2 regions of the Paenibacillus sp. Y412MC10 genome follow, and region 2 is predicted to be linked to the other one. Evidence: riboswitches for the same ligand, from Rfam matches in the RefSeq annotation. Region 2 holds a riboswitch; the other holds the start of a gene.
What was found. A riboswitch is a leader RNA that binds a small molecule or an ion and turns the genes downstream of it on or off. The one in region 2 is predicted to bind FMN.
Positions count from the first base shown of each region.

Region 1: linked by a shared signal. The riboswitch ahead of GYMC10_RS06525 (DMT family transporter) and the one ahead of ribD (bifunctional diaminohydroxyphosphoribosylaminopyrimidine deaminase/5-amino-6-(5-phosphoribosylamino)uracil reductase RibD) in region 2 are both predicted to bind FMN.

Region 1 covers NC_013406.1:1,551,528-1,567,422, reverse strand. Annotated here, with positions in the region: gene GYMC10_RS06565 (sporulation protein) at 1-605, shown strand, start outside; gene GYMC10_RS06560 (GntR family transcriptional regulator) at 695-1,369, opposite strand; gene GYMC10_RS06555 (Nif3-like dinuclear metal center hexameric protein) at 1,429-2,229, opposite strand; gene GYMC10_RS06550 (extracellular solute-binding protein) at 2,322-3,947, opposite strand; gene GYMC10_RS06545 (carbohydrate ABC transporter permease) at 3,995-4,867, opposite strand; gene GYMC10_RS06540 (ABC transporter permease) at 4,881-5,846, opposite strand; gene GYMC10_RS06535 (DUF4179 domain-containing protein) at 6,369-7,370, opposite strand; gene GYMC10_RS06530 (RNA polymerase sigma factor) at 7,432-7,974, opposite strand; gene GYMC10_RS06525 (DMT family transporter) at 8,186-9,157, opposite strand; FMN riboswitch at 9,300-9,466, opposite strand; gene GYMC10_RS06520 (hypothetical protein) at 9,700-10,053, opposite strand; gene GYMC10_RS06515 (RimK family alpha-L-glutamate ligase) at 10,140-11,087, opposite strand; gene GYMC10_RS06510 (M20 family metallopeptidase) at 11,105-12,253, opposite strand; gene GYMC10_RS06505 (ABC transporter ATP-binding protein) at 12,284-13,291, opposite strand; gene GYMC10_RS06500 (ABC transporter ATP-binding protein) at 13,260-14,288, opposite strand; gene GYMC10_RS06495 (ABC transporter permease) at 14,285-15,214, opposite strand; gene GYMC10_RS06490 (ABC transporter permease) at 15,227-15,895, opposite strand, start outside.
Region 2 covers NC_013406.1:2,480,077-2,495,971, forward strand. Annotated here, with positions in the region: gene GYMC10_RS10685 (endonuclease Q family protein) at 1-1,045, shown strand, start outside; gene spoIIM (stage II sporulation protein M) at 1,135-1,758, shown strand; gene GYMC10_RS10695 (Fur family transcriptional regulator) at 1,868-2,332, shown strand; gene GYMC10_RS10700 (YqzK family protein) at 2,673-2,906, shown strand; gene GYMC10_RS10705 (site-specific tyrosine recombinase) at 2,947-3,831, shown strand; gene GYMC10_RS10710 (purine-nucleoside phosphorylase) at 3,890-4,714, shown strand; gene GYMC10_RS10715 (D-alanyl-D-alanine carboxypeptidase family protein) at 4,908-6,098, shown strand; gene spoIIAA (anti-sigma F factor antagonist) at 6,190-6,543, shown strand; gene spoIIAB (anti-sigma F factor) at 6,540-6,998, shown strand; gene sigF (RNA polymerase sporulation sigma factor SigF) at 7,010-7,765, shown strand; gene GYMC10_RS10735 (stage V sporulation protein AA) at 8,062-8,706, shown strand; gene GYMC10_RS10740 (stage V sporulation protein AB) at 8,703-9,131, shown strand; gene GYMC10_RS10745 (spore germination protein) at 9,155-10,789, shown strand; gene lysA (diaminopimelate decarboxylase) at 10,908-12,242, shown strand; gene GYMC10_RS10755 (peptidylprolyl isomerase) at 12,444-12,875, shown strand; gene GYMC10_RS10760 (acyl-CoA thioesterase) at 12,951-13,352, opposite strand; FMN riboswitch at 13,553-13,736, shown strand; gene ribD (bifunctional diaminohydroxyphosphoribosylaminopyrimidine deaminase/5-amino-6-(5-phosphoribosylamino)uracil reductase RibD) at 14,005-15,105, shown strand; gene ribE (riboflavin synthase) at 15,129-15,797, shown strand; gene GYMC10_RS10775 (bifunctional 3,4-dihydroxy-2-butanone-4-phosphate synthase/GTP cyclohydrolase II) at 15,848-15,895, shown strand, end outside.

The sequences.
Region 1 (15,895 bases), 930 kb from region 2:
CGGAATATACCAGGGAAAGCGACGACAAGAAATACATAGAATCCTATACCATTGCAAAAGTCAACGTCTCAAGCCGCCTCACCTTGAAGCCTGGCGATCAGCAGGAAATTCCGTTCGCCTTTCCTCTGCCGCTGGAAACGCCGCTCACCATTTCGCGCCAGCCGGTATGGATCCACACCGGACTCGATATCGATAATGCCATCGATCCGAAGGACCGCGATTTCATCGACGTCGAGCCGAACGAGGACGCATCCATTGTGTTCGATGCCGTTGAATCGCTTGGCTTCAGCTTCAAAATAGCAACATGCGAATATCATCCGCGGCTCGGCCAGGGTGTTCCATTCGTGCAGGAAATTGAATTTTATCCCGGCTCCTCCTATGCCGGTCATATCAAAGAGCTTGAATTGATCCTCTATCCGGAGCAGGAGGGGATTTCCATCCTGGTCGAAGTCGACCGGAGAGGCAGAGGCGTTTCAGGCTGGCTCCAGCGTTCGCTCGATATGGATGAACAGCACTCCTGGGTAACCCTCGACAAGCAGGATCTGGCCCAAGGTCCATCCCACGTGGCCCAAATTCTGGACCGTGTCATCCGCAGATCGATCTAATGAACAATGGCCCGCAAGGCAGGTCGCTTGATTCCCAGGCGACTCTCCTGCGGGCCATTATTTTTGAATGATGAATGTATATCGATCCCTTAGATGAAATAATGCGGATACTTCTCTCGCAAAATATCCTGCTCCACAACGACGAGGCGCAGATGACGCTCCATCACGTTCATGGCTTGCTCCGCTTGCCGATTGACAATCAGCTGATACATTTCTTTATGCTGCGAGATGATATTCTCCCAGTTGGAGTCCTTGGACAGGCGAAGCAGCCGCAGACGGTTGAAATGAATGTTCAATTGCTGCAGCATCTTCCAGGTCCGTTCTTTGCCCGTCCCCTCAAACAGAATTTGGTGGAACTCCTCGTCCAGCTCAAACAGCTTATAGAAGTTATGGTTGCCCGCGCACACGTCCTGCAGCGCAATATTGGTTTCCAGGCGGAAGCGGAACTCTTCGGGAAAAGAACCGCAGGCGAGCGCCACGATTTCCTTCTCGATCTTCTCCCTGATAAATCGGCCTTCCTCAACATGCCGAAGATTAATACGGGATACGATCGTCCCGCTTTGCGGAATGATGTCCAACAGCTCTTCCTCCGCAAGCTTCATGAACGCTTCCCGGACCGGTGTCCGGCTGACGTTCAATTCATCCGCAATTTCTTTTTCCGAGATTTTCGTACCCGGCTCCAGCTCCAGATGAAATATCCGATCCTTCAATAGCTGATAAGAATACTCTCTGGTAGAGCCTTTAATCTTTTGCTCTGTTGACATATATCGCTACCTCTTTCTTTAATGCTCTATGTTCTCTTTGCTTAAAGTTACCCTTCCCTCTATATTACCCGAATCAAAGGCCCGGACGGTATATAATGTATAGGAATCCCCGGAAAAAACTCCCGCAGCCTATCGGCCACGCAGGCCATGCCGGGCTCCTCGCTGGCAGCATGGCCAAGCAGAAGCAGGGACGGGCCCCTGCCCTGCGCCGCCGCATCGCCCATGTATTCAGGCGTCTCCCATTCCGGACCTTCCCCTGCGATGAGAAGATCCAGCGACTCCTTCAGGCAGAGGGGAATGGCATGCGCGCCGCCGCCGCGATAGCCCACGGTTATGCCGATTCTGGAGCATATGCTGCTTCGATTACCGACATAACGAAGGTAAGGAAGATTCAGCTTTCTTTTTACATGCTCCGCAATATCCGGCAGGCTCATCTCTTCCGGCAGCGTGACAATGGCCGCTGCCTTAAGATGCTTATCGACATAAACTTCCCAATCCAGCGCCTGAACCAGTCCTTGCGTCATGATATCGGGAACGTATCGGTGAGGCGCATCATGGAACCGGTAAATCGTCAGATCCCCGGACTCCATCAAGCGGAGTTTATCCTGAAAGACAGGACTCGCCTCCACCCCCTCATATCCCTCCTCCTGATGGCTGTAAAACGCCCCTTCATGGGTAATGACAAGGTTGGCCCCAACTTCGACCGCTCTCTGCAGAACCGAATACGATGCCGCAAACGTGACGGCAATGCCGTGGACCACCGCTTCGGCGCTTCCTGCCGTAACCCTGTCCACCTTGGATTCAAGAAATCCTGCGGGCTCTGTTAAGCGGTTGATGATGTCTTGAACGGTGACTCGCAATCTGGAATGCCCTCCTTGGGAACAACGCAAACGGCCGAACCGAAAAACAGGCTGCCCTTCCATCAAGAAACGGCAGCCTGTCGATCCGTTGGTTATTGTTGCTCTTTATATTTTTTATACGTTTTATTCGCAATCTCCAGGTATTGCCCCACGCCCTGGCTATTCAGCTCTTGCACGAACTTGTCGTACTCGGCGAGATCGCGGTCGCCTAGAATGAACTTCAGCGTGTTCTGATCCGTGTAGTCCTTCAGCGGCGTGCTCAAAAGCGTCACTCGCTCGCGCTCTTCTACCGAGTATGGAATCGGCGGCTCCGGCTTCACAACCGTTTTTGTTTCGCTCATGCTCTTCTGGAACTGCTGCTCTTCCTCGCTGAACATGGATTGCAGCAGCTCGGTCGTGCCTCCGTATGCAAACACGCCGCCCGAGAAGCCGTGCTCGATCCGCAGATCCTTCGTGCCCTTCGGATTCAGTCCGTTGTAGTTGATGTCGTCCATCAGCTTGCGTACGCCGCCTTCCTTCGTATACGTTACGCCTTCGACGCCCCACTTCGCGAATTCCTGTCCTTCGTCGCTGTAATAGAGCCAGTCGATAAACTGCAGAATGGCTTTGAAATGCTCGCTCTCCTTCACTTTGGATGAGATCATGACCCCGTTCTCGAGTCGGCTGCCGGACATCAGCTGGCCGGACGGTCCGCCGGGAACCGTGATTTTGCTGATGGCATACTTGCCTTCGCCCAGCGTTTTGTCCATATCGGTGCGGTGCTGGACCACGGTCTGGGAGTTGCCGTTGATGATGAAGGATTTGCCGGTCACGAATTTTTGCACGGCCTGATCGTCATCCTGGGTAAAGCTCTCTTTGTCCAGCAGTCCTTCGTCCACCAGCTTGCGGAAGTAGGTCAGCATTTCCTTGTATTCGTCCGTAGCCGCCGTGTATACAAACTCATCCTGCTCTTCCTTATACGTCAGCCCGCTGCCGTAGCCCCAGCCGCCTTTGGTGCCGAAGCCGGTAGCGGCGATATTCAGCGTACTGTTGAATTTAAAGCGGTCGGAGAATGGCGTAACGTCCGGATATTCCTCCTTCAGCTGCTTCATGGCCGTATACAGCTCATCCCAGGTGGTAGGAATCGCGATGTTATGCTTCTCGAAAATATCCGTGCGCACGATCAGGGTGTAGTCCGGCCACACCGCTTCATGGAGGCCCGGGAGCACATAATATTTTTTGTCCTCCTGGCGAAGCCCTTCCAGTTCGCTGTCCATGTCCCATTTCTCGATCTTGTCCTTGAAGTTCGGCATCAGGTCAATATAATCGCTGATCGGCAGAATCGCGCCGGAAGCCACGAACGCGGATTCCTCCCCAGGGTAAGTCTTCGGAATGACCAGCGGCGCGTCGCCGGAGCTGATCAGCAGACTGCGCTTTTGGCTGTAATCGCTCATCGGCACGATTGTCGGCTTCAAGGTCACGTTTGTCATTTCTTTGAGTTTAGCAAAAAGCATCCAATCCTGCTTATAAGGATACGCCGGCTGGTCGCTGTAGAGGATGGACAGCTCAAACGGCTCCGTCGCCTTGAACGCATCGCCTACGGCGTAGGTTTCCATGGCGCCTTTATTCTGAATTTCGGCCTCTTTGCCGCCTGTCTTGTCGGTACACGCCGCCAGTATCACAACGATTAACGAGAGCAATAAAGCTTTGCCTGCAAACGATCGACGACTCTTTTTCATTTTCCCATTCCCCCCATGATATCAACAAATTGTCCTTACGGATGGTCCTATTGCTTGACGGAGCCCAGCATGATGCCGGTCACGAAATATCGCTGAACAAACGGGTAAATCGTCAATATCGGCAAAATGGTCAGTACCATGGTCACCGATTTAATGTTGGCGGAGATCTGAGTCAGGTTATCGGCCGAGGTAGCGCCAGCGGAAGTAACGCCCGTCGCGCCCGCAATCATGTTCCGCAAATAGATGGTGACCGGGAAGAGCTCCTTCTGGTCCAGATACAGGAAGGCCGGAAACCAGGAGTTCCAGTGCCCGACGGCATAGAAGAGGACCATGGTCGCGATGACCGCTTTGCTTAAGGGCAGCACGATCCGGAACAGCATGCCGTACGTGTTCAGTCCGTCAATGGCCGCGGCTTCCTCCAGTTCCTCCGGCATATTTTCAAAAAAGGATTTCATGATGAGCATGTTATAGATGCTGATGGCTCCCGGGATCACGATGGCCCAGATGGAGTTGCTGAAGCCCAGGCTGTTAATGAGCACATAGTTTGGGATCAGCCCCCCGTTGAAGAACATCGTGAACACGGCAAACATCGTCAGGAACTTTCGGCCGACCAGCCTTTTTTTGGACAGGGCGTAAGCAAAAATCGTTGTTAAAAACATGGATATGGCGGTGCCGACCACGCTGTAAACGACCGTGTTTTTGTAATTCGTCCAGAACATGGCGTCTTTGGTCACGGTTTTGTAGGTATCGAGATTGAAGCCCCTCGGAATTAGATTCACCTTCCCTGAGTTGATGTACGACTCGCCGCTGAAGGATTGAGCGACCACGTTCAGGAAGGGGTACAGCGTGATGAAGACAACGAACAGCAGAACGATGGCATTGCACACTTTGAACACCTTATAGGATCTTGACTCCTTCATATGCGCTCCCTCCTTACCATAAGCTTCGATCCGTCAGTCTTCGCGAGATCGCATTCACGGAGAAGACCAATATCAATCCGATCACGGATTCGAACAGTCCGATGGCCGTCGCGTAACTGAAGTTGTTCGATACGAGACCGACCCGGTAAAGGTATGTCGATATCACGTCCGCCGTCTCATAAATGACCGGATTGTAGAGCAGCAATATTTTCTCGAACCCTACCGCCAGGAATGCCCCCATGTTCAGGATCAGCAGCGTCACAATCGTCGGCAGGATGCCCGGAATCGTGACAAACAGCGTTTGCTTCCAGCGGTTGGCCCCGTCGATCCTCGCCGCCTCGTACAGGGATTCGTCAATCGTCGTTAAGGCGGCCAGATACAGGATCGCGCCCCAGCCCATGCCCTGCCAGATTTCAGACGAGATATAGATCGCCCGAAACCACTCGGCCCGCTGCATGAAATTGATTCGTTCCCCGTTAAAGAACTCCACGAGCGAGTTAATGGAGCCGTTGACCGACGTCAATTGCAGAATCATCCCGGCAACGATGACGATGGACAGAAAATGCGGGAGATACGAAGCCGTCTGGACGAATTTCTTGAATCGCTTGCTCTTCACCTCATTCAGCAGCAGCGCGAAGATGATGGGTACCGGGAACGTAAAGAGCAGGGACAGCGCACCGAGCAGCAGGGTGTTCTTGAACACGTTCCAGAACGCCGGGTCATGGATAAACATGTTGAAATAGTGCAGTCCTACCCACTTTTCCCCGTAGATGCTGCCCCCCGGCATAAACCGCCTGAAGGCAATCACGTTGCCGATCATTGGTCCGTATTTAAAAATGAGCAGATACATAATCGGTAGAACCAATAAAGAATACAGCTGCCAATCCTTCCGGATCAACGCAGCGATGGTTTTAAGCTTGGCTGGCTTCTTAGCCGCTTTCGCGGCAGGCAAGGAATGATTTGCAACTTTTGGCTCCATTACGTTCTTCACTCCAATCCGTAAGGCCGTTCCTCATACTTCTTCATTCATGGACTAAGCCCATGTTTCATCATCCATCTCCATTCAACCTTCAGTAAGAAATCGTATACCGTTTGCTACTATTCAGCGTTTAGCAGGATGTCCGCCACCCTTTTTTTCAGCCCCCTTCTACAATTAAGCGCTTACATATTTGGCTTAAAGGATAGACTCCCTCATTTGGAGCGTTAGATTCAATAGATTCCGCTGCTGCTTTCACTTATGTAGAGAGTCGTAATTTTGTATACTAGTATAACTAGTATGGTAGTTGGTTTCATTGTAATGGACGTTTTCTTCAATTTCAATACATTTTTTTCTCATGTATAAAATTCAGATCCCAAGCTGCAAAAAAACCGTGAGCATTCAGGCTATGGCCTGCTGCTTCACGGTTTTCGGGTTCCATTGCTGCCCGAGGTATTCATCATGGATAAGGGGCAGAAGCCTTCGCTTCTGCCCCTTTATGGTTTCCCCATGCCGGCTTTATATTTATTTCAGCTCCGTCACGTTGCCGTCAATGCTGACGCTTTTGATGTCCATATCCCCCAGAAATACGAGGTTATTCTTGCTGTCCAGATTATACAGCCACTGAAATCCGCTCTTCGTGGTGCTTGTCGAGCTGGCGTGAAGCTTCAATTCCGATCCGTCCGCGGCGATGACCTTAACCTCCGGCGTATAGTCCGGCAGTTTATCCAGCTCACCGTCGGTACGCTTGCCTTCGATGGCTACACCGATGGATGAAACACTAATGGTGTGGAGAGACAGTGCTTCCTTACCCTCATCAATTGCCAGATTCAAACTCTGTTCTCTTTGCTTGCCCGGAGAAATGGTGAATTGCACATTCCAAGGGCCTTCAACGGCTTGGGCGTTGTCCGCTGACATGATTCGATCGGCTGTGATCCGTGCCTTCAGTCCCTCGAGGTCATTCATCGCATCCATCTCAAACACGCCGACAAGCTTTTTGTTGTCGTCAAGAAGCTGCTGCCCCACCATATAATTCACACTCTGCTCCGTTTTCAGTTCAAGTAGGGGGATCGAAGCACCCTCGGGGAATGGCATGCCGTCCTGTTTCATGAAACTGACCACCAAATAACCGCTGTTGCCGACATAAACCCCTTCTTCAACATTCATGGTTACCCCGGACGCTGTATCCGTCCCTTGTATAGGTGACCGTTCGTCTTCCGCAATGGACGCGGATTGACCGAAGAACTGCTTCAAGCTATCCATGTATTGGCTCGCAAAAGCGGTCGTGCTAAGTATCATGATCATCGCGGCAGCGATAACGATACTGGCTTTGTATTTTTTCACTTTCCTGTTTTTAAACACCATCGTTTCCTCCTCTTGAATACGGTTCATCGCCCGGTTCTTGATCCGTTCCATACTGATCTGCTGCGTTAACTCGCGTTCTTCTTCCTCCGTAAGGAGGAGATTGTCCAGCTCCTGATTGTCGATATTGGCCATGATATCTACAATTCGCCGCTTCACTTGCATCCATCCCCTTTCGCCATCGATTTGAAGCTTCACTCCTATAGACACGGTCTTTATAGAAATCCTACGGATTCTCGGTTTCATAATGTATGCGCAGTTTGTCCCTTGCCCGGCGGATCCGGGCGGTGACGGCTTTCTCCTGCATATTCAGCCTGCTAGCAATATCGCGGACTTTCTCTAAATAAAAGTACCTGCGGATGAATATTTCGCGATCCGGTTCGCCCATCCCCTGTACCATGCCGCTTATCGTTTCCTTCTCCTGCCGTAGAATAGCCAGCGCCTCCGCAGAGGGACAAGAAACGGCGTCATCTTCCAATTCGGATTCAATGACCCGCTGCCTCTTTCGCAGGGCATTCAAGGTATGATTACGCGCGGCTATGGCCAGATAAGGCTTGAGACTATCTCCGCGCAGCATGATTTTTGTCCCGTCTGTCCACAGCTTGACCAGTACGTCCCCGGTGATCTCCTCCACATCGAAGGAATTAAACCGCCCTCCTGCCACCTTAGCAACCACCGCGGCTATGTAGCGTGAATAGCGGTCAACCAATGTTTCAAAACATCGCGGATCTTTCCTCGCTAGCCCATCCAGCAATGTGTGATCCTCCATGGATCCTCCCCCCCTTTATAATCATCTCTTTTGGTAGAACCAAGCCACAGATCCCGTGCTACTATATAAGACACCTTTAATTCCGGAAACCCTACACATCTTTTGAAAAAATAATCCTTTCGCCAAGCAAACGGATTGGAGTAGCTTTGCTTGGGATAATGGCAAAAAAGCCGACCCCATCGGGATCGGCTTTTTCTACAAACGTATGATTTTATTGCAATTGCGGAGAAGCCTCGGATTGCTGTCTCGATATGATGAACAGCACGATCCAGATCAGCAGGAATCCAAGGAGCTGAGGCCCTGTCACGATTTGCTGGAATACAATCCAGTTGATCAGCACGCCCACCATGGGAAAACTCAGTTCCGCGAGTGTTGCCACAGAGGCTTTGGTCGTGGTTAACCCTTTATAATAAACCAGCAGGCTCAGGAGACCCGGCAGCAGTGCCTGCCCGATCAGGTTGAGCGACACCAAGGCAAAAGCCCCGGTATTCCATGCCGGCATATTCCAGGCTGCCCCCTCGCTCCACGTCAAGACGGTCAGGAGCGGCAGCGCGAGCACGAAACGAAGCGAGGTTACCGTCTCATACTTCAGTTTGCCTACCATCAAGCGTCCCATGACCGTTGAGCCGCCCCATAAGGCTGCCGCGCCTAAGGACAGGAGGCTTCCGACTTGAACAAACTCGTTCCAATGGCCGATCGGCAAGGTTAAGCCGAAGGTGAGCAAATACGTGCCTGCCAAAGCGATGATAAGCAGGAGCCCGAAATGGCGCGGGAGCTTCTCTTTCAGAAGCAGGCTGGCCAGAATGATGGCAAACAGCGGCTGCAGCTTCTGCAGCAGCAGGACGGCATTCAGATTGCCGCTCGACAGTCCCATCGTGAACAATACGGTTGCCAGTGCCGATCCGCCCCAGGATATAAACAGCAGCGCGCCGACATGATTCCAGCCAAGGCCTTTTAGTTCCTCCCGGTTCTTCCACAATACAGGGATTGCAATCAGGGAAATAATGATATGTTCGAGCAAAACGATCTGAGCCGAAGTCAGATTCTTGAGCAGGATGACCCGAAATAACGGGTCAACGCCCCACAGGGCGGCCCCCAAAACAACGAGCCAAAACCCTCCTTTAAAACGTCGATTTGCCTGTGTGTCGGAACCATAAGGTTTCACCTTGATCCCGGTATTCATATTACTCATCTTGCCCTCTCCTGTCTTGAATACGGAGGTCTTACTAGCAGAAAGCCCCCGTCATCGGCATGGCCGACGTATACGGGGGCTGATCAAATAAGCCTGCGTCGAATGGAATATTTACATTCACGGCAAACTCATCTTTGATCTTCTCCCATCCGGACTTTACCGTCGGCCTTGGAATTGCACCAAGTCAGTCGCTGCATTCATGTTGGATACAGAACGCAGCGAGTCGCGGGCTTGGGTTCGTTCGCGAAGGAACGAACCATCACCGCCGGTCAGGAATTTCACCTTACCCCGAAGATCCATATTCATGTTTTATTTTGGTCGTGCCATCAAACTGATTAACCGATAATTCCTATAAACTTAGTTGTTATATTGAAATTATAACATGAATCCTTTCATGTAAATACATCTATTTTCAAAATAAACGAAATTAGACTTGAATACAATGAAAAATCTCACGTTCATCCAATACTTACTGAGAATTATACAGCAAGTATCAATTTGTTACCAGTATGATATTTTACCATCTCTTGTTCTTATCCCGAATACGTTCTAGGTTTGACAACAGCCGCTCCTGCCTGGAGATTCAGCAAATCTAGCGCTTCCTTGGTATTGAGGCTCACCCCCCCCCAATGAGGCTTAGATAACAGCTGTGAAGCACTTTCCACAACTGTCTCCTCAGGTTGTTTCGACTCACTCAACAATATTTTGCTGCCATCAGGCCGAACGATATACTGACACAAATATCTGCCTTCCCTTATCGTCACAAGCTTCCCTTGGCTCTCCTCCTTCTTGCTCTTCTGGAGTATCTCTTCAAACCTTCCTTGGGCAGGTTCGACTTTCTTCCACTTAGCAGTGTTCCAGTTCATATAGTCGAATTCGATACGCATAAGGCCACATCCTTATCAGCTTATTCATTCACTGATATTATCGGAAACTGGGCACTTCTCCTTAACTCAGGTTAGCGTTAACCGTTTCACCGCAGCACAAGCTCCCGCTTCAAATACTCCGAGAGCGTTCTGGCGATTTCTTTCATGCCTGATACATCCGCAAGCGCTTCGGCATCGGGATTGTAGTTCGTATTGGTGTTCACGTCATACGTATAGGTCTTGCCAGCCGAATCGGTAATAAATTCAATTCCCGCAAAGCTGATGCCATTCTGCTGCAGAAACGCCTCGTACTTGGCAATGAGCGGGCTGTCGAATCCGTTAATGACTTCGAACTTCGGCCGTATAACCGCTTCCTCGCCGACAGGACAGAATTGGTCGCTAATCTGGCAAGCATCGGCCGGACACAATTGGAATCCTTCGGAAGTGTCTACCCGAACCGCATAATAGAATTTGCCGTCGATGAATTCGCAGCGGGTAATATACTGATCCTCGTTCTTGATGTATTGCTGGATTAAGGTTACGCCATCTACCGATTCCTCGAAGCCCGGTCCGTTTACATAGGTCTCCAGGCTCTCTAAACTATCAAACAAGTAGACGCCAAGCCCTTTGCCGGCACGGTTATGTTTCGTAATAAAGGAGCGGTAAGGAAATTCCCTCGCCGCTTGAATGACTGCTTCCTTCCCTACTGCGGCCACCGTAGCCGGGGTCTCGATGCCGAATTTTTGCAGCTCCAGGTACTGCTTGATTTTGTTGATTTCCAGTTCCAGGGCCCGGCTGTTATTCAGTACCGTACGCCCGTTATGCTCCAGCCATGCCAGCACGTTAGACGTATATTCCGCCGCATACCGATGGTTCCGGGAATGGGAGGAGGCACTCATCCGGTTATAAAAGACGCCTGTCGGTGGCAGCTGGCCCAAATCGAGCGTTCCCTCGTGCAGATGCCAGAACTCATGCGGAACCCCCTGCTCTTCCAACGCTTGACGGAGCGGCACGATCCAGCTCTCGTTCTCATGTATAATGTATGCTTTTGTCATGTTCCCATCATCCTCCCTTATCCTTGCTGTCCACGGCTCAATCGCTCAATGACATTAGCGAGCAGCCGGGTACGCGGCACCAATGTATCGATATTCAAGTATTCATCTTGGCTGTGGGCATTCCCGCCGCGCGGTCCGAGTGCATCGATGGTAGCAATGCCTACCGCCGAAGTGATATTGGCATCGGAACCGGAACCCACGCTTTTATCGCCGATATCCTCGCCCAGCTCACGCGCTTCCTCCTGCACGATGCGGAGCAGCCATTCCGAAGCCTCATTCTTGATCATCGGCGGCCGGGTTATGCCACCCGTAAGTTCGAGCGATGTCCCCTCGATATCGACCGTGGAGCAAATCTCGCGGATTTTTCGATCCAGCTCATCCGCCTGCTCCTTCGTGCTCATTCTTACATCAATGAAAGCATTCGCATGGGGAGCGATCGTATTGCTTGAAGTTCCCCCGCTGATTACGCCAACATTGACGTTGATCCCAACCGCTGGATCACTCAAAGCGTGAAGCTTGATGATTTTATGAGCAAGCTCGCCAATGGCGCTCCGTCCTTTCTCGGGTTCAGCTCCGGAATGGGCAGCTACCCCTTTTACCGTCAAATAATATTTGCCGCCGCCTCTTCGTCCCGTAACCAGCGTTCCGTCCTCGTCGCTCGGCTCGACAATCAGGGCGTATTTGCTGAGTTTGGCCTGTTCTTCGATCAGCGCCCGCGAATGAACGGAGCCGACCTCCTCATCCGAATTGAGGATAATGCGAAGGTTCTTGTAGCTGTTGCTGCCCGACTCAATAAGATGCTTGATCGCATACAGCGTCGTAACCTGGCTCGCCTTCATATCGAATACACCCGGCCCATAAGCACGCTTCCCATCCCTGGAGAATGGACGCTCCGCCACCGTCCCCTCCGGAAACACCGTATCCATGTGCGCAATAATCAATATTTCCGGATTAGCGGCCTCCGGATGGGTGATGAGCAGATTATTCCCTCGCTCTGTCTGAGCCTGTACAGTGACCTGGAACCCGGCCTCCTCATACAGACGCCCCATTCTGGACGCTACGAGATCCACGCCTGATTTCAAGAACGTGCCGCTCTCGATGTTCACGATCTCCTCAATTTCTTTTAACATTTCCGCCTCTTTCTGTTTCCAGTCTGCTGTAGTCACGCCATCAATCCCCTTTCCCTTTCGATATCGTTAACTCCCGCTTGCGGATTCCTCGAACAAATGGCATTGAACCGTATGCCCTGTCGATGTTTCCCGATTGGCGGGTTTGACTTGTCTGCAGACATCCAACACATACGGACACCGGGTATGAAATACACAGCCGGAAGGCGGATTCAACGGGGACGGAATATCCCCTTGGAGAATAATCCGCTCCCGCTTTGTCTTCGGATGAGGTGCCGGAATCGCGGAGAGGAGAAACTGCGTATACGGATGCAGCGGATGCGCAAACAGCTCGTCTGTAGGTGCCTGTTCCACCAGATGTCCCAAATACATCACGCCAATCCGGTCCGCGATATGCCTCACAACGCTTAGATCGTGCGCAATAAAGAGGTACGACAGTTGAAATTCCGACTGAAGCTCCACCAGCAGGTTCAGTATTTGCGATTGGATGGACACATCGAGCGCGGATACCGGTTCATCGCATACCACCAGCTTCGGACTCAATGCGAGTGCCTTGGCTATGCCGATTCGCTGCCGCTGGCCTCCGGAGAATTCATGCGGGAACCTGTCCAGATGATGCGAGGCAAATCCAACTCGGCTCATGAGCTCCAGCACACGCTCCTGGCGCTCCGCCTTCGTTCCTTGTCCATGAATGATCATCGGCTCGGCTACGCTGTAACCGATTCTTTTCTTCGGATCCAGTGAAGAGTTTGGATCCTGAAAGATCATCTGGACTTCTCGGCGAAAATTCTGCAGCGCCTTGGATCGTAAAGAAAAAATGTCCTGATTGTCAAAAAACGCCTCTCCGGCGGAGGGATCGGTCAATCGCATAATCGTTCTGCCGGTTGTGCTCTTCCCGCTGCCGGACTCTCCGACCAGACCGTAGGTTTCTCCTTCATGGATGACGAAGGATACATCCTCCACCGCTTTCACCTGCTGCTTCCTCCACGAGGAGCCGGACTTCAACGCAAAATATTTCGTTAAATGTTTAACCTCCAGCAGAGGCTCATGCTTCGTAACCGATGTAACTGAAGACATCTCCTTCACCTCTGCTTTCTGCAATTTCCTTGTAATGCCAGCAGCGGACCCGATGTCCATCTGCTGCTTCTTCCAGTATGGGCGGCTCTGATCTGCATACATCCGTGGCAAACGGACATCTTGGGGCAAACCGGCAGCAATGCGCCACATCCTGCATCGCCGGAACCGAGCCCTTAATCTCATACAGCTTCTCTTTACGCTGCCCTTCCATGTTTGGCACCGATTGCAGCAGTCCCATGGTGTAGGGGTGAAGCGGATGATCAAACAGCGTCACCACATCGGTCTCTTCGATAACCTCTCCCAAATACATCACGATCACCCGCGAACACATCTGTGCCACGACCGACAGATCATGGGTGATGAGCATAATACCCATCCGAAGCCTGGCCTTCAACTCGTTCATCAGCTCCAGAATCTGAGCTTGAATCGTGACATCCAGCGCTGTGGTCGGCTCATCTGCAATCAGAAGCCTCGGCTCACAGGACAAGGCTAACGCAATCATCACCCGCTGGCGCATGCCTCCGGACAGTTCGTGGGGATAAGCACGGAAACGCTTCTGCGGATCGGAAATTCCGGTCAGCCGAAGCAATTCCACTGCCCGATCGCGGGCCTGCCGGGACGATACCTTCTGATGCAGGGTTATCGCTTCAATAATCTGGTCGCCAATCGTATACACCGGATTCAGAGAGGACATCGGGTCCTGAAAGATGATCGAGATATCATTACCGCGCACAGTCCGCATCTTCTCTTCGCTCAGTTGAAGCAGATCCTGGCCCGCGAACCGAATCTCTCCGTCATATCGGGTTGTCGTCTCATCGAATAAACGCAGAATCGATTCTGCCGTCACACTCTTTCCGCATCCGGATTCCCCGACAATGCCTACCGTTTCCTCCGGGTAAACTTGAAATGACACCCCATCCACGGCATTGACCGTACCGTCGTCTGTCGCGAAGGTAGTGATCAAGTTCTTCACTTCCAATAAAGGAGTTTGGCTCACTTAAGTTCACTCCTATCGATGCCTTGCGTCTGTTTTTTGCGAAATGCATGTTTTTTCTTCATCTTCGGATCTAGAAGATCGCGCAGACCGTCTCCCATCAGATTCAAGCCCAGGATCATCAGTATGATACAAATTCCGGGAAAAACCGTCATCCACCAGGCGTTAAAGATCACGTTCTTCCCATCCAACAGCAGGTTTCCAAGACTGGGAGCCGGTGCAGGAATGCCTGCCCCTAGGAAACTCAAGGACGCTTCCGTCAAGATGGATACCGCGAAGATAAAGGAGGCCTGTATGATTAACGGGGACAACACATTCGGTAAAATATGCAGACCAATAATCCGGACAGGACCTGCACCTTGTGCACGCAGTCCCTCAATATACGTCTTCTCCTTGATGACCAGCGCAGCCGACCTCACGATGCGCGCAATGGATGGAATATACACGATGGACAGCGCAATGATGACATTACTCGTCCGCGGCCCCATGATCGCTACAATCGAAATGGCCAGCAGAATGGACGGGAACGCATAGAGTCCGTCGCATATTCGCATCAGAATATGATCGCATAGGACGTAATAAGCAGACAGCAAACCCACAACGAGACCAATCAATCCAGCGATCAGCGTGACTGCGGCTCCTACCAGCAAAGATACACGCATGCCATACAGTACCCGGGAGAACACATCCCGGCCAAAATTGTCCGTTCCGAAAATATGCTCTGCACTCGGGGCCTTTAGCCGATTCATCGCCTCCAGCGCATAGGGATCATGGGAAGCAATCCACGGTGCAAGAAGCGCGGCTAATGACACCAAGGCCACCAAAATGGTGCCCGTCATCAGGAGTGGGCTTGATATATAACGCCGCCACTTCAGCGCTCCCGGCTTCGGCGTAGCCGCTGAAGCGGCAAGCTTCACTTCAGACATCATCTTCACTCCTTCCTATCGACGATTCAACTTGACTCGGGGATCAAGGAGACCGTACAGCAAATCTATTAGCAAATTCAGCAGCACGTACGTTACAGTGATGAGCAGGATACTGCCTTGAATGACGGCGAAATCCCGGCGTTCGATGGAACGGATAATAAGCTGCCCGATGCCGGGAACGTTGAATACCGTTTCAATAACCGAGGCCCCGGTAATCAAGGTGCCGAACGTCTCCCCAATTACGGTAAGAATCGGAATGAACGCATTTTTAAGCGCATGTTTATAGACGACGATTCTCTCTTTAAGTCCCTTTGCCCTTGCGGTTTTAATGTACTGCTCGCTGAGCACCTCAATTATCGATGAGCGCGTCATTCTCGCAATTAATGCAGCCTGCATCGCACCCAGGGCAATCGCGGGGAGCAGCAAATAACGAAGATGGTTCCATAGCCCGCTGCTCAGCGGCTGATATCCCGCTACGGGCAGCCATTGCAGCTTTACGGCAAAGAACAGGATCAGGAATAACCCGAGCAGAAAGCTGGGTACCGAAATGCCGAGCAGCGAGAACCCCATGACGGCTTGGTCTGCCAGCGTGCCTCTTTTGCGGGCGGCAATAATACCCAGAAACAGCGCAATGATCACGGCGAAAATCTGAGCCAGAATGGCAAGTGACAGCGTAGGAGGAAC
Region 2 (15,895 bases):
GATGATCGGCATCATCGATTGCCATTCTCCTTCGGTGCAGGAAGACATTCTGCAGTGTTTGGACAGCGGCGTCATGCAGGAGATCGACGGGGGCGGAATTGCGTATCGGGATACGGTAATCCTGCTTGGCAGCGAGATTGAAATACGTGAAAGCGGCCGAGGCGCGGCCCATGTGCTGGCTTATTTTCCCGACCTGGGCACGATGCAGGAGTTCACCGGCTGGATGGCCGGATATATGAAAAACGTCCAGCTGAGTTCCCAGCGCATCTATGTCAGTCCGCTGGAGCTGCAGCAAGAGATTACGGCACGCGGCGGGCTGCTGATACCCGCTCATGTCTTTACGCCTCATAAGGGGCTTTACGGCAGCATGGCTGACCGTATGAGCGAGGTGTTCGATCTGAACGGGATCGCGGGCATCGAACTTGGGCTCAGCGCCGATTCCTCGATGGCAGGACGGATTAGCGAGCTGGATGCCTATTCCTTTTTGACCAATTCGGATGCGCATTCCCTCGGGAAAATCGGCAGGGAATACAACCGGATCGACATGGCCAAGCCTTCATTCGCAGAATTTCGCCAGGCGCTTCAGGCTAGCAACCGGAGAAGAATCAGTGCGAACTATGGGCTGAATCCCAGACTGGGAAAATACCATCGTACCTATTGCGTGGGATGCGACAGCATTCTGGATGAAGGGAGCGACGTTCATGATTTGGTCCGCTGCCCGTACTGCGGCAGTACCAAGCTGGTCCAAGGCGTGTTTGACCGAATTCTGAACATCGCTGACCGCACGGAGCCTGTGGTGCCGGAGAGTCGGCCGGCGTATCACTACCAGGTTCCGCTAGAGTTCATCCCGGGTCTAGGGAAGTCCTCCATGTCGAAGCTGCTTGACGCCTTCGGCACCGAAATGAATATCCTTCATCAGGCTACGGAAGCGGAGCTGGCGGCCGTTGCCGGCGAGGGACTCGCGGCAAGCATCGTGATGGCCCGGAATGGGACGCTGCCCTTATCGGCTGGCGGCGGAGGCTCTTACGGGAAGGTGCTCCGGTAAATCGGGTCAACTCTTTCAACCAAGCAGGTCATACAAGGCTGACGATTGTCATAGAGTAGAGTAGAGACACAGAAAGGAGACTCTATTCTATGCAATCATTCCGCCAAGCCTTTAAGGATCAGACGATGCTCTATGTGTTTGTAGGCGTCTTGTTTTTAGTGGGCGTGCTGTTCGGAGCGTTGATGGTCAATGCACTTTCATTGGAGCAACAGCAGGAAATGGCCCGCTATTTAAACCACTTTTTTGTTAACGTGCAGGACGGTGGAGAATCCATGAGTCAGTCTTCTTACTGGAGCATCGCAGCCCTGCATCTGAAATGGATCGGATTGATATGGATTCTGGGATTGTCCGTCATCGGGCTTCCGGGAATATTGATATTGGATTTTCTAAAAGGGGTTCTCATTGGGTTTACGGTCGGTTATCTGGTGGGGCAGTATTCATGGAAAGGTCTGCTGTTCGCCTTGGTCTCGATTGCGCCGCAAAATTTGCTTATCATACCGGTGCTCATGATGTGCAGCGTAGCCGCAATTACCTTCTCGCTCTACATCATCAGGGACCGATTTATCATGAATCGCGGAGGCAGCATGATGAAGCCCTTTGCTTCGTATGCCATGCTGACATTTTTCATGGTCATGCTGACGCTCGGGGTCGCTTCCTTTGAAACCTGGGTAACCCCCGCCATGATGCGCTGGGTTACGCCCATGTTGCTATAATCCGCGAATTTTTCCATAAAGCAAAACCGTTTGACTTTGTTTGTCAAATCCCCCTATAATGAAGGAAGTGAACAATAACGTGCAGTGATTTCCAAGGGGGAGGGAAACGATGGAAGCGCGGATCGACAAAATTAAGCAGCAGCTACAATCCCAAGGATACAAATTAACGCCCCAACGGGAAGCCACGGTAAGCGTATTGTTGGAAAATGAAGACGACCACCTTAGCGCAGAGGATGTATTTATGCTCGTGAAAGAGAAGGCTCCGGAGATCGGTCTGGCAACCGTGTACCGTACCCTAGAGCTGCTCAGTGAGCTTCATGTTGTAGAGAAGATAAATTTTGGCGATGGTGTCGCCCGTTACGACTTGCGGACGGATACTTCGAAGCATCACCATCATCATTTGATATGTACTCAATGTGGAAGCATGGATGAAATACGCGAGGATTGGCTCGGTCCGTTGGAAGAGCGGTTAGAGCGAGAATTCAACTTTACCGTTCATGACCATCGGCTTGATTTCCATGGCATATGCTACCGTTGCAAAGAGAAGGGCAAGAATGACCAGGACAAATCCTAATTTTATATCTTTCAACAAACCGCAGTGATGATCATCACGGCAGCCCTCTACGGCGGTAAGCCGGGAGGGCTTTTTAGATAATTAACTATATTAGGCGGTTCATGCACGCTTATCGTATCGTTCACTTTTCAGCACAAATTATACTTTTACATCATCCAAGTACGTCGATTAGACGTTTTTTTTATTCTTCAGAATAACCGCCGGACCCAATGGCTGATCGGAGATAAGAGGGATGCGGTCATAATCCTGCAGCTTGTATCATAGGCTTTACGTGAAATGATACCTGCAATACCCGCTTTCAATTGAGCGATCGATGCCATGTGAAAGAGAGGCGCTGCCAGTGATTATATCTATTCGAAAAATAGGCTCACTGATCCGTTTTATTTCGATGTTTGCCGTGTTGACCATGTTTTTTTACTTCGTGCTGGGATGGGTAGGCGATTGGCTAACACCAGTGGATCCTTACCGTGCGCCTTCGGGACAAGCGGTAAAGGCTTTTCAGCCGGAGAGCACCATGGACTCCCGTTATTCGCCGGCCGAGCGTCTCCGATTGTATTACTGGTACGGAGAGTGATCGTGCTTGCAAAGGGCCGCGGGAATAGGAGCAAAAGATCATGAAACCATATCTGGACGAATATGTACAATACCTGGAGGACGAGAAGGGACTGTCCCGAAGCACGATAGCATCGTATCGGGCCGACCTTCAAGGATTCCTTGCATTTGCAGCTGAAAGGGAGGTCACCCATCCGCGAGAGGTGAATCGAACGCTGCTCGGGCTGTATGTGGGAAGATTGAGGCAGCAGGGGAAGGCGGCATCGAGCCTGCTTCGATGCACGGCTTCCCTGCGTTCCTTTTTTCAGTATTTGGTGCGTCAAGCCGTTATTGTACAGGATCCGACTCAGCTGCTGGATAATCCGAAGCCGGAACGGAAGCCGCCGAAGTCGCTAACCGTGGAGCAGGTGGACAAGCTGCTGTCGGCTCCCGATTCCGGTACCCCGCAGGGCGCCAGGGACAAAGCGATGCTTGAGCTGCTGTACGCTTCGGGCATCAAGGTCTCGGAATTGGTGAATCTGTCCATCCATGACATCCATTTGGAGATGCGCTTTTTACGCTGCGCGGTTTCCGGTGGGAAGGAGCGTATTCTGCCGATCACCCCGATTGCAGCCGAGAGCGTTGCATTTTATGTGCGAGATATGCGGGACAAGCTGATGCGGGATGCCGGGGAAGACGCGTTATTCCTGAATTCGCTGGGAACGCGCTTGACACGGCAGGGTTTTTGGAAAATTATTAAAAAGTATGGCAAGCTTGCCGGTATTGACGAGGACATCACGCCGCATACCCTTCGGCATTCGTTTGCCATGCATTTGCTGGGGAACGGCGCGGACTTGCGTTCGGTTCAGGAGATGCTGGGACACTCGGCATTGTCCACAACCGGGATGTATCAATCTGCCAAGAAAAGCATGAAGGAAGTATACGATCATTATCACCCGAGATCATAGGGCGGAACTACCGGCACTAGGATCTACAATTTATCATCAGAATAGGAGCGGTATGAATATGAGTTCAGTCCATCAGCAAAGCATTAAGGAAGCAGCAGCATACATACGAGGGCAGAATGGCGTCCAGCCCGAGGTCGGCCTGATATTGGGTTCGGGGCTCGGCGTGTTGGCGGAATTGATTGAGAATCCGGTTTCGATCGCTTACACGGACATTCCTCATTTTCCCGTATCGACGGTGGAAGGACATGAAGGCGAACTGCTGCTGGGCACGATCCACGACCGGCCTGTCGTCCTGATGAAGGGCCGTTTCCACATGTACGAAGGCTACGGCCCGGAAGTGACGGCTTTTCCGGTACGCGTCATGAAGGAGCTTGGCGTAAAGAGCCTGCTTGTTACCAATGCGGCCGGAGGCATCAACACGTCCTTCGAGCCGGGCGACCTCATGCTGATCTCCGATCATCTGAACATGACAGGAACCAACCCGTTAATCGGGCCTAACGATCCGGCGCTTGGCGTGCGCTTTCCGGACATGTCTCAGGCTTACAGCCGTCAACTTCGCCAATTGGCAAAAGAAGTCGCCGTGGGTCAGGGCATCGTGCTGAGAGAAGGGGTTTACGCAGGTTTGCTGGGACCGACTTATGAAACGCCGGCCGAGATTGTCATGCTGCGCACGCTCGGTGCGGACGCGGTAGGCATGTCCACCGTGTCCGAGGTCATTGTAGCAAGGCATGCGGGGCTCGAGGTGCTGGGCATCTCCTGCATCAGCAACATGGCTGCGGGCATACTGGATCAGCCGCTATCCCATGACGAAGTTATGGAAACAGCGGAGAAGGTCCGTGAGAAATTCCTGGCGCTCGTTATGGCCATCATTCCCAAAATGTAATGGTTGTTAGCATGAGGCTGGGCTTTTCGCAGATTTACATCTGCAAGAAGCCCAGCCTCTTTGTTATGTCCTTTTAGATGAATGGCAACAATTTTCCGTAAAATACTGGAATAATTTGTTTTCAACCTGACGACAATGAATAGCAGACCCGCGTACAGCGGGATGCCATTACGAATGTCAGGAGGGGACGGAAGTGAAAAAAGCGTTAATCGCTGGATTTCTGGTTCTAGCCGTGGGATTATCCAGTGCAGCTGTACCAAGTTATGCGGAAGAAAATAGCAAACCCGGCGGAGGATCATCTCAAGAGGAGCTGGCGCCAAGTGCCCGTTCCGCTATATTGCTGGATGCGGATACCGGAACCATTATTTATGAGAAAAACAGCCATGATAAGCTGCCTCCGGCCAGCATCACCAAGGTAATGACGATGCTGCTTACGATGGAAGCCATCGATGAAGGACAATTGAAGTGGACCGATAAGGTGCGCACCAGCGAATATGCGGCATCCATGGGCGGATCCCAGATTTTTCTTGAGCCCGGCGAGGAAATGACCGTGGACGAGATGCTCAAAGGCATTGCCATGGCATCGGGCAATGATGCTTCCGTTGCGATGGCGGAGAAGATTGCCGGCTCGGAAGAAGGCTTCGTGAAAATGATGAACGAGAAAGCGGCGGAGCTCGGAATGAAAGATACGCATTTCGTGAACTGCAACGGACTTCCTGCAGAGAATCATTATACATCGGCCCATGACATAGCGGTCATGAGCAGGGAATTGCTGAAATACGACCAGATCACCAAATATACCGGCGCTTATCAGGATTACTTGCGCAAAGATTCGGAGAAACCGTTCTGGCTGGTCAATACGAACAAGCTGGTGCGGTTCTACACGGGCGCGGACGGATTGAAAACCGGGTATACGTCCGAAGCCAAGTTCTGTTTATCGGCAACGGCCAAACGGGACGGGCTGCGCGCCGTAGCGGTTGTCATGGGGGCTCCGGACACCAAGACGCGGAACAATGAAGTGTCGCGTATGTTTGATTATGCCTTTTCCCAATACACGATGCACTCCATCTATAAGCCTGGCGAAGTGCTCGGTATCGTAAAGGTGCAAAAGGGCAACGTGCCCGAGATCTCGATTCAAGCGGAAAAAGACTACAGCGTGCTTGTCAAGAAAGGCGTAAAGAATCCGGACATCCGTCATGAGATTCAGTTGGATCCGAACCTGAAGGCACCGGTAGCCGCCGGACAAGTCATCGGCAAGCTGTCTGTCTATCAGGGGGAACAGCTCGTGAAGGAGTTCGAGCTGACGTCGCCTGTTAAGGTGGAAAAGGCCGGATTCTGGAAGCTGTTCAAACGGACAACCGGCAAGTTGTTTCATGTAGATTAATGGGAGTTTTCTTCTAGTTTTGTCGTGATGCAGGAATGTCTTTTTCGAATGTAGAAATCCTTGTTCATGTCAGGGAGGAGAGTGAACAAACATGAATCTGCATGTTGATATGGAGCATCACAGGCATGTTCTGATCGTCCGTCTGTCCGGCGAGCTGGATCATCATACGGCCGATCATGTCCGGATGCAGCTGGATGAAGCCATTCAGAGACGTCAAACAGAGCACTTGGTGCTGAGCTTAAAAGACTTGGATTTTATGGACAGCTCAGGGCTGGGAGTCATTCTGGGACGCTATAAATTCATCAAGCAAAAGGGCGGAAAGATGGCGGTGTGCGATGTCAAGCCGCAGGTTTACCGCTTGCTTGACATGTCGGGGCTGTTCAAAATCATGCCGATATACGAGAACGAGGGCACGGCACTCTCGGGTCTGGAGGTAGTGTCATGAGTGAAGGAAGAGCACAGCATAATTTTATGTCGCTGCAGTTTGCCGCTAAGTCGGAAAACGAATCCTTTGCCCGTGTCGCCGTGGCTGCATTCATCTCCCAGATGGATCCCAACATGGATGAGCTGAATGATCTGAAAACGGTGGTTTCCGAGGCCGTCACGAACAGCATCATCCATGGTTACGACAGCGACCCGGAAGGGGTCGTCAAGATTGAAGCCTCGATAGACGGGGATATGATCACGCTGCGCATCGAAGATTCCGGCCACGGGATCGAAGATCTGGAGATGGCGAAGCAGCCGCTGTATACCTCGAAGCCGGAGCTGGAACGATCCGGCATGGGATTCACCATCATGGAAAATTTCATGGACGAATTTGAAGTGGTCAGCGAACCAGGCAACGGTACGTCGATCAAAATGAAAAAGAGGATCGAATCTAAGAAAGCTTTATATAATTAGGGGTTGGACAAATGGATGCCGATGTGAAGAAAACTTCGCAGACTTATTTGGACGACGCGGAGGTCAAACGACTCATTGCACTTAGCCAAAGCGGGGATAATGTCGCCCGGGACACGCTCGTCAACTGTAATATTCGTCTTGTCTGGTCTGTCGTTCAACGGTTTATGAACCGGGGGTATGAGCCGGATGATCTGTTTCAGATCGGCTGTATCGGTCTCCTCAAATCCGTGGACAAGTTCGATCTCAGTTATGACGTAAAGTTCTCTACCTATGCCGTACCGATGATTATCGGTGAAATTCAGCGTTTCTTAAGGGACGACGGGACTCTGAAGGTCAGCCGTTCGCTTAAGGAGATGGCCAACAAAGTCAGGAAGAAGCGGGACGAGCTGTCCAAGCAGCTCGATCGTCTTCCCACGGTGAAAGAGGTTGCCGAAGAGCTGGGGGTAACGCCCGAGGAAGTGGTGTTTGCCCAGGAGGCGAACAAACCGCCAACCTCGATTCATGAGACCGTATTTGAAAATGACGGGGATCCCATCACGCTAATGGATCAGATTGCCGATGATTCGCAGGAACGATGGTTTGACAAGCTGGCCTTGAACGAAGCGATAGGGGGCTTGACCGAACGGGAGCGGCTCATTGTATATCTAAGGTACTATCGGGATCAGACGCAGTCGGAAGTTGCCACCCGGCTGGGCATATCCCAGGTGCAGGTATCGCGGCTCGAGAAAAAAATATTGCAGAGCATTCGAAACGAGATCGCGCAGTAGCGGGATCTATACCGTATCCTAAAGCCTGCACAAAGAAAGCGCCGTCCTTCTGGGACGGCGCTTTCTTGCGGAAATAAGACCGTAACCACTTCAGCGTCTTCCCCCTTTATCTCACTTGACGAACTTTCCCTAAAGGTGGCCTGTCTTCTAAGTGAGATGTCGATGGTTGATTAGCTTGTTTTTTTTGTATAACGGTCCTGGCCGGTCCGGCGATTAAAGAAAGTATGGTAAATCCGAGTAGAAACGATGGCAATTTCCCATACTAACGGTAATTTAGCAGTAAAGGAGTGTTTCGGATGAAGGTTAATCCCACTCCGACGGTGTTTCTGCAGCTGCGGAGCCGAATACGGCTGCCGAGAGACCAGACCGTCAAACTAGGTGATGTCGCCTTCATAGTCTGTGAGCCCGAATGGGAGAAACGGCTCAGAGCCCTGCCGTTGACTCAGCCGAAGGATATCGACGGCAACCGTCTTGTCATGGATCTGATTCAAATCATTCCGAAGATACAAGGGTTGATTCCGGGCGCCCATATTGAACCGATGGGTAACCATCATACCCTGGTGGAGCTTGTCGGTCCGGACAGCAAACGATCCAGACTGTGGTTCCCGCTCATTTGGCTGCTCTTGTTTTTCGGTTCTGCGCTCACCATCATGAACTTTCATGCAGACGTCAACATGCTTGAGGTCCAGATCCGGATTGTCGAAATGGTGACGGGAAAACGAGATGAGCATCCCTATTTGTTCCAGATCGCATACTCTCTGGGGCTCGGATTCGGCATGACGGTGTTCTTCAATCATTTGTTCAAGAAAAAATGGAATGAAGAACCGACCCCGCTGGAGGTGGAAATGTACCTCTATCAGGAAAATCTGGATCAGTTCGTGGTCGCCGAAGAATACCGGAAAATGAATGCCAGTGCCGATACGACGGGGGAAAAACCATGATGTTGTCCATTCTGCAAGGGGTATTTACCTGTGTTCTCGGCGTTGCCGGAGGCATCGCCGTCGGCGGCGGCGTGATTGCGCTCATCATTGTGCTGGACATCATACCGAGATTGTCCCAGTTGACGGCGACCTACAACCGGGTGCATTGGTACGAAGGAGCATTGATAACGGGATCCTTCATTGGCACGGTGGCCGATTTCTGGAGATGGTCCATTCCTTTGGGACCGGTCGTGAGTACCGTAATCGGACTGATGTGCGGAATATTTATCGGCATGCTGGCAGCCGCACTGACGGAAGTATTGAATGTCCTGCCGATTCTGGCCAAGCGGCTCCGGCTGAAGGGGTATTTGTTTGGTCTTCTGATGGCGATGGTGGCAGGCAAGGTAGCGGGTTCCCTGTTCGACTGGTTTGTTTACAGCAAGTGACAGTTATGGCTAGGAGGTAGGTTATGGACGAGAAAACAACGCATGGCGGCGAACTGGAGGCCGGGATTCCGATCATTCCTCCATCGGAGATCAAAGCGCTGGAGGAAGAAGCGCTGAAGGAAAAGAGGGAGGCGGAAACCTCCGACAGCACCAAGGAATCCGTCATTTATTGGCAGCAAACGGACGATGTTCCCGCGAAGCTGAGCGTACTGAAAGAAACGCTTAAGGAAGTGATCGGCCTTGGTGTTTCGTTTGACGTGGTATTCCGCGAGATGAACTTTGCCGGCAGAAATGCGGGGCTTCTCTTTCTAAACGGGTTCACCAACGATGTCGTGGTGACGGAAATTTTGACAAGGCTGACGTACCTGACGCCAGACGACGTTAACAACCATGCGCTTTCCGAAATCATGAACCGCTATATTCCCCATGTTCAGGTGGAGCGGGATACCAGGCTCAGCAAGGTGATTGACGAGGTCCTGTCAGGCCTATGCGCGCTGTTCATCGAGGATGCGCATTCCGCCATCATCCTGGACACCCGGAAATATCCCGTACGGGGACTCGAAGAGCCGGCTGTCGAACGCGTTGTTCGAGGCGCCAGGGACGGGTTTACGGAGACGCTGGTGACAAACGTTAACCTTGTGCGGAGACGGGTTCGTGATCCGGGACTGCATGTGGAGATCATCAAAGTGGGAAGGCGTACGAGAACGGACGTCAGTTTGGTCTTCATCGATGACGTAGCCGACCGTACCCAGGTAGAAGCCATCCGGAAGAAAATCCAGGAAATCGATTTGGAGGGGCTCCCTCTAGGCGACAAGCAGCTGGAGGAAGCGATTGTAAACAAGGGCTGGCACCCCTATCCGCTGGTCCGTTATTCGGAGCGGCCGGACGTGGTATCTTCCCACCTGCTGGAAGGCCGGATCGTCATTATGGTGGATACATCGCCGAGTGTGATGATCATGCCGACCACCTTCCTGGATCTCTGCCAGCATGCGGAAGAGAACCGGCAGACCCCGTTTATGGGGACTTATCTTCGCTGGATACGATTTATAGGCATTTTTGCTTCCATGTTCCTGCTCCCGTTGTGGATGCTGCTGGTTGTCCATCCTGAATTGAAGCCGCCGGGACTCGATATCATCGGTCCGCAGGAGAATGCGAAAATTCCCATTATTTTGCAGTTTCTGATCGTGGAATTCGGGGTGGATTTACTCCGTTTGGCCGCGGTTCATACACCGACGCCGCTCGCATCGGCAATGGGCTTGATCGCTGCGATTTTGATCGGCGATATTGCCGTTAAAACCGGATTGTTTGTCAACGAGGTTGTCTTGTATATGGCGGTTGCCTCCATCGGGATGTATGCAACTCCGAGTTACGAGCTGGGACTTGCCAATCGGATGGTCAGGCTGATCCTGCTGCTGGCCACAGCCTTGTTTGGGGTGAAGGGCTTTGTCATCGGCACAACGCTCCTGATTCTGCTCCTGACGACCCACCGTTCCTATAACTCGTCTTATTTATGGCCGTTTATACCATTTAGTGCAAAAGCGATGGGCGAAATTTTATTCCGCAAACCGCTGCTTCTGTCAAGAAGACGCCCGGCTCTCAACAAAACGCGTGACAACACGAAAATGGGCCCGGAAATGAATCCGAGGGGCGAGCACTAACAATAACACAAATGTTGTGTTGAAAAATCCATTTTGATTACCTTCCGTTGTCTGCTATACTGTGAACAATTATTCGATTACCCTATTTTTGAAACAATGGATCGGAGGAATTGTAAGCATGTTTTTACACGGTACAAGCAAGATTAACGATCAGGGGCATTTGGAAATCGGCGGGTGTGACACATCCGATTTGAAAGCTCAATATGGAACACCACTATATATCGTAGACGAGCAGTCGGTTCGCAACCGCTGCCGGGAATACATCGAGGCCTTTAAGGCTTCCGGTTTGAAGTTCCAAGTCGCGTATGCAAGCAAGGCGTTCTGCGTTATGGCCATGTGCCGATTGGCCGACGAGGAAGGCATGTCGCTCGACGTTGTTTCCGACGGAGAGCTGTACACGGCGCTTCAAGCCGGATTCCCGGCGGATCGGATTCATTTCCACGGAAATAATAAGACGCCGGAAGAGATCGAGATGGCGCTGGATGCCGAAATCGGCTGTTTCGTTGTCGATAACGTGATCGAACTGCATATGCTGCAGGCCATCGCTGCCGAGAAGAACCGCAAGGTCAACATTTTGCTTCGCGTGACACCGGGCGTCGAGGCGCATACGCATGAATATATCTCGACAGGACAAACCGATTCGAAGTTCGGCTTTGATATCGGCAACGGCTCTGCGTACGAAGCGGTGCAGCTTGCGGAAGCACAGGCGAATATTCATCTCATGGGCATCCATTCCCACATCGGTTCCCAGATTTTTGAGGTGGAAGGCTTCCAGATGGCTGTTCAGCGCGTAGCTGAATTTGCAGCTTCCGTAAAAGAAGGCCTGGGCGTCGTGTTCAAGGTCGTGAACCTGGGCGGCGGATTCGGTATCCGCTACGTGGATGGAGATACGCCGCTTCAAGTATCCCAGTATGTAAAAGCGATTACGGATGCGGTAAAGAACCATTTTGCGGGCCTTGGTTCCGAGCTTCCTGAAATTTGGGTGGAACCGGGTCGGAGCATCGTCGGTGACGCAGGTACCACGCTCTACACGGTGGGAACCAGCAAGGATATTCCCGGGGTGCGCAAATATGTTGCCGTCGACGGCGGCATGACGGACAATCCGCGTCCGGCGCTCTACGAGTCGAAATACGAAGCGCTGCTTGCAAACCGGGCTAAAGAAGAGCCGGAAGAAACGGTATCCATTGCCGGCAAGTGCTGCGAGAGCGGAGACATGCTGATTTGGGACCTGGAGCTTCCGAAGGTTGAAACGGGCGATCTGCTGGCGGTGTCCTGCACGGGCGCATACAACTATTCCATGGCCAGCAACTACAACCGGATCCGCAAACCTGCGGTCGTATTCGTGAAGGATGGGCAAAGCAATCTGGTCGTTCGCCGCGAATCGCTTGCCGATATCATCAGCAACGATGTCGTGCCGGCGGGTGTAACAAAAGAAACCGTTACGAGTTTATAAGACGTCAATGTCTCTGGATAGGAAGGGCCCGCCAAAGCCTCCGGCTGCGGTCAGGGCTCTTCGTCCTGCCTTCCGTCGGATATGGTCGCGAGGACGGGGACAAGTTCGTTTTGCTTCGAGGCTCAATTCATAGTAAACTATAACTTGCATTGTAAAAAAATCGATAAAAGCGTTTGAGATAACGGAAGGAGATACACACATATGGCAAAAAAAGCGAAGATCACCTTGGAAAACGGCAAAGAGGTTGTGCTCGACCTGTTCGAGAACGATGCACCGAACACGGTAGCTAATTTTGAGAAATTGGCCAACTCCGGCTTCTATAACGGTCTGGTATTTCACCGCGTAATTCCTGGATTCGTCGCTCAAGGCGGATGTCCGCAGGGAACGGGGACCGGCGGACCGGGTTATACCATTAATTGCGAGATCAATCCTAACAAGCACGAGCGCGGAAGCTTGGCCATGGCGCATGCTGGCCGGAACACCGGCGGAAGTCAGTTCTACGTGTGCTACGAGCCGCAACCGCATTTGGACGGACAACATACCGTATTTGGCAAAGTCGTTGAAGGCATGGAGTATGTGGATGCATTTAAAGGCCGCGACAAAATGGAAAAAGTAGAAGTGTACGAAGCATAATAAATTCAGCATCATGCAAAAACAGGCTCACCCTCAGAGGTGAGCCTGTTTTTTATGGCCGCCGCAAAGGGCGGATTACGCAGGGGCTGGGAACAATCGGCTGAGTTCTTCGGGGACGGGCCGGCTTTTACGTGAGTTTACATCCATCGCCACGCTGGTAACGATGGCATCCGCGCACAGCTCATGCTGTTCGTTGTATATCCGCTGGGCCATGACGTAACTCGTGCGGCCCATGGATTCGGGTTCCGTCACGACGGTCAGCCGTTCGCCTTGGCCGCACTCCTTGCGGTAATTGATATTAATATTGACGGTGACGGTCTGGACCCCGAGCCGTTTCAGCACATCATACCGCAGATCTCCCGCTTCGTACCATTCCTCCCGGCCCCACTCCAGGTATTCGAGGTATTTTGCATTGTTTACATGTCCGTTGACGTCGATCTCCGTGGGACGGACGATAATGTCCAGCGAAGTTTTCATCGTGGCTCGCTCCTTTTCAACTGCTACTTATCTCCTTGCTACCCTACTTAACTGTTCTCCCTTCGGGAAGCGTTCTCCTTCAAAAGTCCATGCTAATGACAGCATTAAAGTTATTCGCTTTAAAAAAGTTAGTTGTTTTTTCTTGCAATTTTCAAAAGGGGGTGATAAGATTCTTCATAAGATCAAACAATTTCATAGGTTTAATCCTTCGGGGCAGGGTGAAATTCCCTACCGGCGGTGATGAACGCAGTGATTGAGCTTATCGAAGCAGAGTGCTGCGTCTTAGTCCGTGACCCGGATATGAATGTGACGTTTCACATCGTATGCGGTGGACCTGGTGCAAATCCGGGACCGACAGTATAGTCTGGATGGGAGAAGGAGTGAGGGACACATAAGCAGCACATGTTATTGTGTCTTTGCGCACAGCGTGACATGCGTTATGTGCAGGTTTTCACATGCAATTCAAAGCTGTGACGGCGTTTTTTTGGTTTCGCCTGTGACGGATTTGGGTCGCTTGTTATACGCGAAATCTGCATTCATGACGGTTATTTATCGTGTCAATGATTAACTTCCATCAAGCCCTGTTTAAGGATTCTTCGGAATCTTTGGCAGGGCTTTTTTGTATGAACGTTGGGAAAGGGGCATGTTTAGCATGGATATCGTCAACGATGAATTCTATATGTCACTTGCGCTGGATCTGGCTGAACGTGCGCAGGGCCAAACCGGGATCAACCCGGTAGTCGGCTGCGTCGTCGTTAAGGACGGTGCTCTCGCCGGGGTGGGCACGCATCTGGAACGCGGAACGCCGCATGCCGAGGTTCATGCCCTGAATATGGCCGGGCCGAAAGCGGCAGGCAGTACCGTGTACGTGACATTGGAGCCCTGCAGTCACTACGGCGCAACGCCGCCTTGCAGCGAGAGGCTTATCGCCGAGGGCGTTCGGCGGGTGGTTGTGGCCTGCGAGGATCCGAATCCCCTCGTGGCGGGCAGAGGGATTCAGATGCTGCGCGCAGCGGGAATCGAGGTTGAAACGGGTATCCTTAAAGATCGCGCTCTTCGCCTGAACGAAGCCTTTGTTAAATTCATTACGACGGGCCGGCCCTTCGTCACGTTAAAGACGGCGAGCACGCTGGACGGCAAGATCGCTTCGAAAACCGGGGACAGCAAGTGGATCTCCAATGAAAAATCCCGGGAGCTTGTGCATACGCTGCGCCATCGCCATCAAGGCATCATGGTCGGCGTGTCTACGGTTATCGCGGATAACCCGAGCCTGACGACCCGGCTTGGCGTTGAGGGGCTTCACCCGGTCAGGATCATCGTGGATTCGAGCCTGAGGATACCGCTCGACAGCCATGTCGTGTCAGACGGATTGGCGCCAACCTGGATCTTGGCGACGGAGCAGGCGGATGATACGAAGCGGTCCGAGTTGGAAGAGCTTGGTGCTCAGGTCTTCCCCTGCGGACCTGGACCACGGGTGGATCTAAAGGTAGCGCTGCTCCAACTGGGACAAAAGGGGATCGCCTCGATTTTGCTGGAAGGCGGCGGTACGCTTAATGGCTCGATGCTGGAGCAGAAGCTGGTGGACCGGCTCATCCAGTTTATCGCCCCCAAAATCATCGGCGGGTATGATGCGCCGGGAAATTACATGTTCAGCGGTTATGAACAGATGAACCAAGCGATTTCGCTGACAGGACTTGAGACCGAAAGACTGGGCGACAATATCTACGTCACCGGCATTCCGGTCTGGAAATAAGGAGCGAGAAAGGAGGGAAGCCTGTGTTTACTGGATTGGTCGAGGAGATCGGCGAGATGCGGCGTATCGGGCGCCAAGGGGAGGCCATGCTGCTGAGCATTTCCGCTAACCGGATTATGGACGATCTGAAGCTGGGCGACAGCGTATCCGTAAATGGCGTCTGCTTGACGGCTACAGCGATCGACAAGGGCGTGTTTACGGTTGACGTTATGCCGGAAACCTATAGAAACACGAATCTCAAGGAGCTGCAGCCGGGCGGGAAGGTTAATTTGGAGCGGGCGATGGCAGCCGGAGGGAGATTCGGAGGCCATATCGTTCAGGGACACGTGGATGGCATCGGCGTCATTCGGAGCGTAAAGGCCGATCAGAATGCAGTGGTATACGAGATTTCGCCCGCGAATGGGGACGTATTCAAATATATCATTCCGAAAGGCTCGGTCACGCTGGATGGAATCAGCTTGACCGTTGTCAAAACGACGGATTCCTCCTTCACGGTGTCCATCATTCCCCACACGCTGGCGGAGACGGTGCTCGCTTATAAAAAAGCGGGCGACACGATTAATATCGAATGCGACATTTTAGGGAAATATGTAGATCACCTGCTGCATTACGGTTCGGAAGGCGCAGGTAGCAGAAGCGGCACGAAATCGAGGATCAGCAGGGATTACCTGGCCGAGCATGGCTTTGCCTAAGCTGTTTCTTGCATATAGAGATATCTCCATGAGAAGAAGGAGGAATAGGGATGGATGAGCGCTTTTCATTTCATACGATCGAAGAGGCGTTATCAGAT